Regions from separate parts of the Solibacillus sp. FSL W8-0474 genome, predicted to be linked through region 2. Evidence: riboswitches for the same ligand, from Rfam matches in the RefSeq annotation. Region 2 holds a riboswitch; each other region holds the start of a gene.

Region 1 (4,290 bases), 1.7 Mb from region 2:
ACAGTATCTGCAACAATTACTGACAAAGATATTTCAAAAGCAACATCTGCAGCGGATGAAAAAATTGCTGATTTAGAGCTACCTAAAGGTGTTACGACTGGTGTAGGTGGTGTTGCAGCTGATATGACTGAAACATTCACTCAGTTAGGTGTAGCGATGATTGCAGCGATTGCAATTGTATACTTCATCTTAGTTGTTACATTTGGTGAAGGTTTGGCACCATTTGCGATTTTATTCTCATTACCATTTACTGTAATCGGTTCTTGGATTGGATTATTCGCGACAGGTCAAACGATTTCTGTATCAGTTATGATGGGACTACTGATGTTAATCGGTATCGTTGTCACGAACGCAATCGTACTTGTAGACCGTATTATCCGTATGGAACATGAAGGTATGAATATGCGTGAAGCAATATTGGAAGCCGGGGCAACACGTTTACGACCAATTTTAATGACCGCGATTGCAACAATTGGTGCGATGTTACCAATGGCATTCGGTGGTGCTGGTGGCGGACTAATATCTCAGGACTTAGCCGTAACAGTAATTGGTGGTTTATTATCATCAACAGTACTAACTTTAATCATCGTTCCGATTGTATATGAAGTATTATCAAGAATGCTGAAGAAAAATCGTAAAGATGTAAAAGACAATTAATATGGGCGGCCTGTAGGAATAATATTCTTACAGGCCGTTTTTTATTGTACAGTTAAGGGTATAGAAGTTAAGTTTTATACACCTAAGTGGGAGGAATTTCATGGGAAAAATATTGCTTTTTAGTTTAATATTTTTTGCAGCAGCCATTATTAATCCAATGACTACAAATGCTGCTACAGAAAAGGTTGACCTTGGAAAATATCCGGTACAAGTGATTGCAAAAAAGAATATAGAATTGAAAGATAAAAATGGGGCTGTTATAAAAAAAGTAGCAAAAGGTGAGAAGCTTTTATTAACCGGGATACATGGTAAGCAAGGTATCGTAAAAAATTCGTCTAAAACCACTTTTCTTACTTTAACCGATGTCCACTATGACCAATTAGTCGACGGTTCGAAAGTTTTAACATTTGATGAGGTAGCCTCAAAGTTAAAGCTAATATCACAAATGTATCCTTCAATTACGAATTTACAGGAAATCGGACAATCAGTTGAAGGGCGTTCTCTCTATTCCATAAAGCTCGGAACTGGTAAAAAGGAAGTTTTATTCGATGCAGCTTTCCATGGTCGGGAACATATGACGACCAATGTGCTGATGGAAATGATTGATACATATTTAAAGGCTTACTTGAATGGTACGAAGATAGAAAAATATGATGTAAAAACGATATTAAGTGAGGTAAGTATTGTGTTTGTACCAATGGTTAACCCAGATGGTGTAACACTTTCACAAGGTGGAAAAGTGAAAACACCTATGGCCAAGTTAAGAGCGATGAATGGGAGCTCCAATTTTAATCGTTGGAAAGCAAATATAAATGGTGTCGATTTAAATCGTCAATTCAATGTGAACTGGCAATTAATAAAAATGACAAAGCCTTCGTTTAAAGAATATAAAGGTAAGGCGCCGAATACAGAGCCTGAAGCACTTGCAATGAAAAGACTGATTGATCGCGGCAATCATTTAGCCTATGTATCCTATCATTCTTCCGGTCAAATTATATATTGGAGTCGAGCGAAGACCGAATTTGCTCGTACTAAAAAGCTAGTAAAGGGAGTTTCCTCAATTACAGGCTATAAAATGATGCCCGTAACAACAAAAAACGAACCAATCGCAGCTTCTGAGGACTACTTCACAAAAGTTAAAGACCGACCTGCGATGACGGTTGAAATTGCACCATATGCCGGTGAAGCCTCGGTGCCACTAAAACGCTGGAACAATGTTTGGAAGCAAAATAAAACTGTCGGACTTTACGTAGCGAATGAAGCGAGAAAATGGTAGGCAGTAGGAAAAAATTTAAATTACCGTTGCATTTATTCAGAATTATCAGTAGACTAGTAGTAATTAAATGAATTTGCAGGGGGACACGTAAGTGTTGAGAAGGTAAAACCTGACCCTTAGAACCTGTTCCGTTAACACGGGCGTAGGGAGCAAAATGTACAAGCTAATAATCGTACGTGGCGCTCTCCATCTTTTTGGAGAGCTTTTCTTTTGCAAATTTTTTAATTGCGGGGGGACACAATTGTGTTGAGAAGGTTAAAACCTGACCCTTAGAACCTGACAGTTAATACTGGCGTAGGGAGCAATAAGTGCGTACATATGCACTTTTTTAGGCATCTCTACTTTTTGTAGAGGTGCCTTTTTTGCTTACGCCTCCAAGGAGGAAATAGGATGGATTTTTGTAAAGAAGTAAGAAAGCAAACGGAATATTATTGGGAGGCCAGTTTGAAGCATCCATTTGTACAAGGTATTGCTGATGGAACATTGGAGCTGGAAAAGTTTAAATTTTATATGCTGCAGGACGCCTATTATTTAAAGCATTATATGAAACTACTTGCAATGCTGGCGGCAAAAGTTAATGAAGATGAAGATGTAGCTTATTTCCTGGAAACCGCGAACTTTATACGGGAAGCAGAGTTAGAACTACACCGTTCGACTTTCAAAGAGTTGCACGTTACACCTGAAGAAATCAGAAATTTCCAACCAGCACCTGCAGCGTACAATTATGTTAGTCATATGTATCAAGCATTTTATACAGGGTCGATTGCCGACGCATACGCTGCGATACTACCTTGTCCGTGGTTATATCAGGAAATCGGGGCCGCATTAAGAAAAGCAACACCGGGTGTTAAGTTGTATCAACAGTGGATTGATTTATATGCTTCAGCTGAGATGGAAGAGACCATTGAAAAGCAAAAGGCGATGATGAATCGTTTTGCACAGATGCCAGGAAATGATGAACGTGAATTGACAGCCCATTTCAAGCGCAGTTGCTATTATGAATGGCAGTTTTGGGAAATGTCCTGGACTTGTCAGGATTGGCAACAGGAAGTGTATATGAATGAGCATGCTACGATTTTATAAGGGCATAGTTGTATGAAGTTAATGGCAGTAACAGATGATTGTCAGCCGATTTTAGCATTAGCGCAAAAAATTATTCAGATACAGCAAAGTGTGGATTATATACAAATACGTGAAAAGACAAAAACAATAAAAGAAGTGATAACTCTACTTGAATATTTGGATGCAGGAGAGGTTCCAAAAGAGAAAATAATCATAAATAGTCTTGTGGATATGGCCTTGTATAGCGATATTCCCACAGTACATTTACCCGAAATAGGGTTTTCTGTACAACAGGTGAAAGAGAAATTTCAGCATCTCAATATAGGGAAATCGGTTCATGATTATACAGGCGCAATGGAGGCAGAGCGGCAAGGGGCTGATTATGTTCTTTATGGACATTGCTTTGAAACAAACAGCAAAAAAGGAAAGGTTCCAAACGGTCTTTCACCTATCAATGAAATGAAAAAGAACTTAAAAATTCCCGTCTTCACGATTGGGGGAATTCATGTAGATCGAGTCCTGGCACTCCATGATGTAAATGCAGATGGGATTGCGGTTATGTCCGGGATTTTTTCGGCAACGCATCCGTTTGCAGCAGCGAACCAATACAGGGAGGCCATTAAAGATGCAAACAAGCTATGACGTAGTCGTAATTGGCGGAGGAATTATTGGAAGTGCAATTGCTTATTATTTAGCAAAGAATCAAGTTGAGGTGGCCGTGCTTGAGGAAAGTCGAATTGGACTAAAAGCGACAAGTGCAGCGGCGGGTATGCTTGGAGCACATTCGGAATATGAGGGCGATGGAAAGGACTTCTTCACTTTTGCGAGATACAGTCAGGCGCTCTATACGGAGTTAAAGGATGAACTATACGGTCTAAGTGGCATTGACATTGGCTGCAAAAAGGGAGGGATTTTAAAGCTGGCCTTTTCTGAACGTGACAAGAAAGCATTAAGGGCAATACTCACACTGCCCACTGTGAAATGGCTTGAGGCAAATGAAGTAAGAAATCTAGAACCCGATGTTTCCCCGTATATAATAGGGGCTGCCTATATTGAAGAGGATATTAGTGTAATGCCGTATCGTGTATGCCAGGCTTTTCTTAAAGGGGCACAAGTTTACGGTGCATCCATTTTTGAGCATACAAAGGTGTTAAAGGTTCAAAAGCAGCTGGATACTTTTCAAATAGATACAACACTAGGAATGTTCAAAGCAAAACGGGTTGTTATTGCTGCGGGTGTTTGGAGTAATCCATTTTTTCAGCAGCTAGGTGTAGAGCAGCAAATAACACCGGTCA
Region 2 (4,290 bases):
TCCGCGAGTTTTACACCCCCGCCTACGACTACGGGAATCGAACTAAGCTCAGCAACTTTCGTAATATCAGCAATACTTCTCGTAATCACTTTTCCGTCTTCCCCAATTCCGCAATCAGGTTTTGTTGAGGTCTCATGCAACGGTCCTACGCCAAAATAATCAAGTTGAGAGACATCCTCTGTTTTAATATAGTCAAATAATTGATCAGCTCGAGCAGATAAACCGATAATGAGGTCTTCCCCTAAATATTCGCGACAAACGCTCACTGGGATATCTGTTTGTCCTACATGAATGCCATCTACTTTAATCCCTTGTGATCTAGCCGCTAAAACAACATCAAGACGGTCATTTACTAGGAGTGCAACCTCATCGGATTTTCCAGCTTCTTCAATGACCTCTGCTGCTTGACGTGTTAATTGAATCAATTCTCTTGCAGAAGCAACTTTGGAACGTATTTGGATGCAAGTAAAGCCCGCACTTACTGCCTCTTTAATAATCGTTGCGACTGGACGGCCTTTTGTATTTTCAGGACCTATAACTAAATAGGCTGAAATATCAAGCTTTTTGATATTACCCATATTACCCTCCTAAAATATCATTTATTTTATCTATTTTTGTATTGATCGTATTCGTATATCCCGGACGGATATCAGCTTTTAACACCACTTCTGTTCGAATTCCTTTTTCTGCAAGTATAAAAGTCGCTTCTTTTACTACTTTCATCACTTCATCCCATTCTCCCTCAATTTCTGTAAACATTGATGTAGTTCGACTCGGTAACCCCGAATCTCGAATGACTTTCACAACCTCGGCGATTTCCTGTCCCAATTCATTCCCTACACCAAAAGGCGCAATTGCTACTGCTACTAATGTATTCATAAATTAATCTCCTCCAAATCAAATGAGTTGTTTGCAATTTCTTCTGCTGTTGCTTTATATAATTCATCCAAAAACTGCGCTTGGAAACTTCCTGGACCATCTACTTTTAACTCAGCGCGTTTTCCAGCTACATTGTATACTGCACTAGCAGTAATGGCTGCAATAAACGGAGTAGTTGCTGTTGCATACACAGCGGCAACTCCACCTAACGAGCAGCCTGCCCCCGTAATTCTCTCCATAAAATGAGAGCCCCCATAAGAGATAGCTATAATAGAGCCGTCTGTTATTAAATCCGTTTCTCCTGATACAGCAACCGCACCACCCGTCCACTTTGCAAGAGCAATCGCTGCTCTTTTAGCCTCGTGTACAGAATCTGTAGCATCCACACCTCGTACCCTTGATTCCTCTGCTCCTCCATCTAATGCCCATAAACCTGCCAATGCTATAATTTCTGATGCATTTCCTCTAATAATGGTCGGTTTAAATGCCTTAAATTCCTGTAGTAGCTCTGTCCTTAGTGAACCAATGCCTACAGCGACAGGGTCCAACACCCATGGTTTTCCTGTTTCATGCAATACCTTTGCTACATGAGGTAATGTCTCTTGATAAATAGGTAATAGCGTACCCACATTTATATAGGTTGCTCCCCCCGCTTTAGCCATAAATTCTGCTTCATCCGGTAAATACACCATAGCGGCAGAACCTCCAACAGCAAGCTGTGCATTTGCAACGAAATTAATCGTGACAGTGTTTGTAATGGAACCTGCCATCGGATTCGCCTTTTTTACTGTTTCTACAGCCTGGATAATTTCATTTTGTATCTCCTGCTTAGTAGCCATTTCCATCACCTTTCTATAATCATTCTTCATATGAACGAATAGATTCACAAGACGGGTCTTACAGGTAGAAATTCACTTAGCATAAAAAACAAAAAAGTGCTCTCCCTAAATAAATGGGAAAGCACAATTCAAATTATTGCTTATAAATATAATGAATCGCTTCCCTACGCCAGTTTTAACTGACAGGTTCAAAGAGTCAGGTTTTAACCTTCTCAACTCAAAAGAGTCCCCCCGCAATATATGCTATTTTGTTTGTTCCTCCATACTATCAACAGGTATGTCGAATGTCAAATTCATACATTTACGTGCCTCTATACCAACGTTATAAAGGTTCAATAATACATCGAATTAAAGTATGAATTGCATATTATTTGGAAAAAATAAAACAATAAACTTATTACATCATTTGAACAGGAGTTAAGAAAATGGTCCAATCTTCAAATGAAAAAAACAATAGTCGCCAATATCTCGATGGCCAATTAGATGAAAATATTGCAGTAATAAAAAAAATACTTGGAAATTCTGCAGATCTTATTATCCGAAAAAGCAGAATTGGCCGGTTGAACCATCCTTTTGCTTTAATTTATATAAAAGGGCTTATAAACGAGGATTTATTAAATAAAAATATATTAAAAATTCTTGAATTAAACAGAAAACATATTCACTCGAATTTGTTTGATCATGTCTATGAAGAAATAATTGCCATTGCTGAGATCAACAGATCAAAGGAAATGAAGCAGGTAATTAAAACGCTTTTAGCCGGCGATACAGTTTTCTTACTGGAAGGTGTAAGTGAAGCCGCACTTATCGGAACGAGCGGAATGGAATATCGTGCCCTTGAGGAGCCGCAATCTGAATCCGTTATTCGAGGGTCCAGAGTAGGGTTTATAGAGAATTTTAAAATTAACCTCTCGCTCATTCGCCAGGAAATCAAAGACCCCAATCTTCGAGTCGATATGATGGAAGTTGGCACACATTCCAACCAGAAAATTGCCATTTGTTATATTGATGGGATTGTAAGAGAAGACCTTTTACAGGAAGTTTTGCGTCGCGTTAAAACAATTGATATTGATTTCGCACCGGATTCTGGATTTATTGAACAGTGGATTGAAGATAATCTTCTGTCACCCTTTCCACAAATTTTAGATACAGAAAGACCGGATAGGGTGGCTTTCAATATATTGAGAGGTAAAATAGCCATTATTGTTGAAGGGTCACCCTTTGCTCTCTTAATGCCTATCACTTTCGGGGATTCATTAAAGTCAATAGAAGACTATAACCAACGTTGGTTAATAAGTTCATTACTACGATTATTGCGCTTATTCTCTTTCTACATGACTATATTTTTACCAGCCCTATATGTTGCATTAATTTCATACCATCCAGAATTAATTCCGGCTCAGCTATTATTTACGATAACTGCCGCTAGGGAAGGGATTCCATTTCCGTCCTTAATTGAAGCTTTAATCCTCGTCTTTTTTTATGAAGTATTGCAGGAGGCTGGAACAAGACTCCCCTATAAAATCAGTCAGACAATTGGGATTGTAGGCGGTATAGTTATTGGTCAACTTGCCGTTATGGCGGGGATTGTAACTCCCATCATGGTTATAGTTATTTCTCTAACAGCCATTTGTGCATTCACAATACCCAATTACAGCTTTGCGATTGGCTTGCGAATAGTTCGTCTCGCTACTATATTTGCTGCCGCAATTTTAGGACTATACGGAATTATTTTAGTGTTTATTATGATTTATGTTCATCTTGCCAACTTAAAAAGTATTGGTATTCCATATACACAATCATTTTCTCCAGGCAACTTATGGACCCTTGAAAATATTGTCGTAAGGGCTCCGATTACAGTATTGTCAAAACGCTCATTTCAGCCATTCCTGAAATCGAATAGGAAAAAGAAAGACGGAGGATCAGTGAAGTAATGAAACTTTATAAAAACAATGAATCGATTCAAGATAAAGACATTATGTTTGCTGTTGCTTCGAATACGATTAGTATTACAATTCTATTTTTGCCTCGGTATATAACCGAACATACTGTATCATCGGATGGCTGGATAGCAATTTTATTTGGAGGGTTGATCGCGCTTCTTTTAGGATGGATTTTAGCAAAAATAGCGGTATCCTTCCCAAATGAACCCTTTTTCTCTTTTGCCTCCTATTTAGTATCAAAGCCAGTGGCAGTCATACTATGCTTTATTTTTGTTTTTCAATATATTATTATCTCTTCGTTTCAAATGAGGGAAATGGCTACCTTGTCTCAGGAGTACTTTTTTGATCGTACCCCATTGGAAGTTGTCTGTTTAGCGTTTATCCTTGTCGTTATATATGCAGTATCTGGCTCGAGGGTGGCCATTTTCAAATTAAACATTCTCTTTTTCCCTTTTGTTGTCGGCGGGTTAATTTTATTAATTATTGCTCCGATGTGGGCTATTAAGCTTGAAAATTTACTTCCTGTGTTTCAAACCGATTTTAAAGGACTTCAGTCTGGAACAATATCCAGTTTGAACGCATTTCTAGGATTTGGTATTGTAATATTTTATATTTCTCTTATAAAAAAA
Region 3 (4,290 bases), 830 kb from region 2:
ACCAATTTTAATCATCGTACTTTTTCCTGTAGAATCAAGTACTTCTTTTTCAATCATGACATACGGTTCATACATTATTTTCTTAGTTAAAGCATTTCGTACATTCGCATTAACATACGGGAATGGTGCATCATCTGTTACTTCATCAATAAATTCTAAACCGTAATTAAATTCATGATTGCCATAAGTCGCTGCATCATAATCTAGCGCAATCATTGATGCAATAGAAGGATGGACTTCTCCTTCTTTTAATTTTTTCACGGATTGAATGTAAGAGCCAAGAGGCGTTCCTTGAATGGCATCTCCATTATCAAATAATACCGTATTCGGGTTTTCCTCACGGGCTTTTTCGATGAGCAGCGCAGTTTTTGCCAAGCCTAAACTATTCGTTGGCGCATCTTTATAATAATCATAGTTCATAATATTAGTATGAATATCCGTCGTACCTAAAATGCGCAATGCCACGGTCGTATTTGCTTCAACTGGGTTATATTCCGCTAAAAACCGCTGCAGAATCTTTTGCATTTGCATTTTCGTGACAAACTCATTCGGTTTGATCGTCCCGTCTTCATAGCCTGTTAATAAGCCTAACTCTACTGCCTTTGCCATCTCTTGACGATTCCCAGATCCAATTTTATTCGCATCTTTAAATTGATTTAATACATTTTCGGAATATTGTTTTTCATCCTGTATACCCCTAGCTGCAATAAGGAAGGCATGTGTGCGTGTCAATTTTTCATTTGGTGCAAATTGTGTCGGTGTTTTACCTTTAATTAACTTTAGTTCCACAGCCTTTTCAATATATGGCTTCAGTGAATCGGGTACGTCCTTAAATTTAACGGATTGTCCAGAACCTACTTCTACCCCTAATGCATCAATGACTGCCTTCACAAAATCTCCGCGTGTCATTTCTTCATTGTTGGAAGTAGATGCCGCTGATACCCCAGCCATTCCACTAGTTAAAAGTGTTAATGTAAGGGCCGAAGCAGAAAGTTTTTTCCACATTTTTTTCACTCCTATTATCTAAATTGTTCAACAAGTCCATCATACTAAATTGCCAGAATAGTAGAAAAGAGCAAATTGATACATTACTATATCTAGGCAAGTAGTACTTTTTGAGAGTTAAAAAAATGCCACAAGCTATTCACTTCAAGAAACGGGTACAATTTACTCAATAAATTAATTAAATTACTTGCACATCGAAAATTCCTCGGTGCTCCTGGTAGGCAAAATGGTTTGTAGGACCAAATCCATGACCAATATTCAGTGGGTAACGAATTGCTAATTGGACAAACTTTTTTGCTTCAATGATCGCTGTTTTTAATGGCTTCCCCTTCGCAATTTCTGCAGTAATTGCTGCTGAAAATGTACATCCTGTTCCATGTGTATGAATTGTTTTCAGTCTTTCTGTTTTCATTTTAAAAGGCTTTTCCCCTCGAATAAACACCGTGTCAATCGCATGCTTACCCGCTAAATGACCACCTTTTATCACTACACATTGCATACCTAAATTTAATAAATATTCCCCTGCAAGCTCTATTTCCTCCTCGGTTTTGATCGTTAGCCCGGTCAATACTTCTGCTTCGGGTATATTCGGTGTACAAACCGTAGCAACCGGAAGTAGTTTTTCCTTTAAAGCTATTGTTGCTTGCTCTTTCAGTAAGCTAGCACCGCCTTTTGCAATCATTACTGGATCTACAATAAGTGGTATTTCTTTAGATTCCAATACCGAGACAATTGTTTCTACGATCTCTGCATTAAACAGCATACCTGTTTTAACAGCTTTTAAATCAAAATCATCGATTACTGCATTTAATTGATCCTTTACAAAATCAGCAGTAGCAGGATAGATTCCATGCACCCCTTTTGTATTTTGAGCCGTTAAAGCTGTAATCACTGATGTACCGAATACTCGAAGCTCTTGAAAGGTTTTTAAATCAGCTTGGATGCCAGCCCCGCCCCCACTATCGGATCCTGCTATAGTACATGCAATCATTTTTACCACTCCTAATAAAAATATTATTAAGTGACACTGCAAAAGAAAGACCCCACGTAAAATACGCGGGGTCTTAGTAAGTACATATGTATAATTGTACTTTGCTCCCTACGTCCGTATTAACGGTCAGGTTCTAAGGGTCAGGTTTTAACCTTCTCAACACAAATGTGTCCCCCTGCAAATGCATTTAATTACGTCGAGTGTATCAGAATAAAATTTACATAGCAAGTAAATGGTAAATTTTCAGATTCATAATATACTTTCTAATGCGAAGTACAATTGTAAATTGCCACATCACTTATAAAAACTCAGATGAGCTATAAGCATTTCATCTGAGTTTTTATTTATTCCTATTTTATTTCTTAACGACATTAAAGTTTGAACCGATAAGTTGCCAGTTTTGGGGGAAAGGTAAACCAAGTTTCCAGTAACCGACACCCCGTAAATTCAGTCTTTTTACTAGATTAAATTTTGCCTGAATGGAACGTGCATCTTCAAACCATACAATATGTGAACGTCCTTGCTCATCATAATAGTTAAAGTAAGGTGCCTGTGCGGTATAGTCATATTGAATGGCTGCATTATAACGTTTGGCTATTTCAATTGCACGCTGTGGACTTAATGCTTCTGCATATTCTCCCCCTTGCACAAAAGGTAACGTCCAATCATACCCATACAAATTTTGCCCAAGTAAAATTTTATTTGCCGGAATTTCCGTTAAAGCATATTGAACTACTTGTTCAACTTGAGGGAGCGGGGAGACAGCCAGAGGAGGTCCTGCTGAATACCCCCACTCATATGTCATTAGCATAACAAAATCTACTATTTCCCCATGAGCTCTATAATCATGACCGACCGTCCATTCACCTGGCTGATTCGCACTCGATTTTGGCGCCAGTGCTGTGGAAACTGTATAACCTTCAGCATGCATACGCTCTACCGCGCTTCTCAAGAAATTATTATAGGCTTCCCTTTGGTCACCTGGTATTCTCTCAAAATCAAAATGGATATCCGAAACATTCCCAATTCTTTTTGCTTCTGCAATAATATTGTCAAAAAGTAAGTTTTGTACTGCTTTACTTTGAAAAATATCACGTGCTAGCTCACTACTGAACTGATAATCTTCTAAATTCGTTATCGCCATTGCAATACTCGCATTATTTTCTGCCGCCAAACTAGGTAATGGTTCAATTACTGGTGCCTTTAATGAACCATCCCGTCCTGCTTCATAGCTGAATAGGGCTAAATACGTTAAATAGGGACTCGTTTCACGAACTTGATTTACTAGTAGCTCACTTACTTCGTCGCCTCTTGGTTCAACATAAGCAAAAATTTCAGCAGATGTTTTCGCAGCGGGTGGAATATATAAACGTGTTCCTATCATTAATAACGCGTTAGGAGATAAACCATTTACTTGTGCAAGTGTCAAATAATTCACGTTAAAACGTTGTCCTATTGACCATAAGCTATCCCCTGGTTGAACAATATAATATTGACCATTTACTGGAACCACAAGCGCTTGCCCTACAACTAAGCGATTAGGCTCAGGAATTTGATTGGCATCTACAATATTCTGTATCGTCGTTCCATAAGCTTGCGCAATTCCCCATAGCGATTCTCCTGGCTGTACAACATGAATTTGAATTGTCGGTCCTCCTTTTTCTATATACTAATTTATGAACTTAATGCTCTATTAATGCGAGAGAAAAAGTCATAAATGAATAAGAGCACTTTTTGAAATAATTTTTATACAAAACTAATTAAGATATGCGCAACGTAGCAAACTTTTTCATACTATAAATGTGAGGTGAAAAAATGCCAAGAGTTAAGTACCGCGATGCAGATGTCGATTTGATGGCAAGAATGATGCGAGCTGAGGCTGAAGGTGAAGGCAAGCAAGGGATGTTATATGTTGGGAATGTAATTGTAAATCGAGTTGTTGCGGATTGTTTAGACTTTAGAGACGTCAGAACAGTAGAGCAGGTTATTTTTCAAGTTCAGGGAAATAACTATTCTTTTGAAGCAGTTCAAAAAGGAAATATGTTTTATCAGCGCGCAAGACCTACTGAACAACGTTTGGCAAGGCAAACATTAGATTTTTGGAGAGACCATCCAGCAAAATATGCCCTCTGGTATTTTAATCCTTCAGGGGAATGTCCTCCTACATGGTATGGGCAACCATTTACAGGGCAATTTAAACAACATTGTTTTTACGAGCCTGTAGCCGGAACATGTGAAAGTGTATATATGGGATAGTTTTACCTTTCTCCATATTATTAAAGAGCCTTTAATTA

Evidence for each region. A riboswitch is a leader RNA that binds a small molecule or an ion and turns the genes downstream of it on or off. The one in region 2 is predicted to bind thiamine pyrophosphate.
Region 1: another riboswitch for thiamine pyrophosphate. It lies ahead of tenA (thiaminase II); the one in region 2 lies ahead of thiM (hydroxyethylthiazole kinase).
Region 3: another riboswitch for thiamine pyrophosphate. It lies ahead of thiD (bifunctional hydroxymethylpyrimidine kinase/phosphomethylpyrimidine kinase); the one in region 2 lies ahead of thiM (hydroxyethylthiazole kinase).

What each region holds. Positions count from the first base shown of each region.
Region 1 is NZ_JBBOQJ010000001.1:1,825,162-1,829,451, forward strand. It holds gene NYE67_RS08920 (efflux RND transporter permease subunit) at 1-657, shown strand, start outside; gene NYE67_RS08925 (M14 family zinc carboxypeptidase) at 758-1,933, shown strand; TPP riboswitch at 2,001-2,099, shown strand; TPP riboswitch at 2,153-2,251, shown strand; gene tenA (thiaminase II) at 2,324-3,016, shown strand; gene NYE67_RS08935 (thiamine phosphate synthase) at 3,029-3,637, shown strand; gene thiO (glycine oxidase ThiO) at 3,621-4,290, shown strand, end outside.
Region 2 is NZ_JBBOQJ010000001.1:3,537,456-3,541,745, forward strand. It holds gene NYE67_RS17985 (thiamine phosphate synthase) at 1-578, opposite strand, end outside; gene NYE67_RS17990 (MTH1187 family thiamine-binding protein) at 580-879, opposite strand; gene thiM (hydroxyethylthiazole kinase) at 876-1,718, opposite strand; TPP riboswitch at 1,862-1,961, opposite strand; gene NYE67_RS18000 (spore germination protein) at 2,144-3,652, shown strand; gene NYE67_RS18005 (GerAB/ArcD/ProY family transporter) at 3,652-4,290, shown strand, end outside.
Region 3 is NZ_JBBOQJ010000001.1:2,708,661-2,712,950, forward strand. It holds gene NYE67_RS13645 (bifunctional 2',3'-cyclic-nucleotide 2'-phosphodiesterase/3'-nucleotidase) at 1-1,005, opposite strand, end outside; gene thiD (bifunctional hydroxymethylpyrimidine kinase/phosphomethylpyrimidine kinase) at 1,184-1,996, opposite strand; TPP riboswitch at 2,085-2,183, opposite strand; gene NYE67_RS13655 (glycoside hydrolase family 18 protein) at 2,352-3,641, opposite strand; gene NYE67_RS13660 (cell wall hydrolase) at 3,812-4,252, shown strand.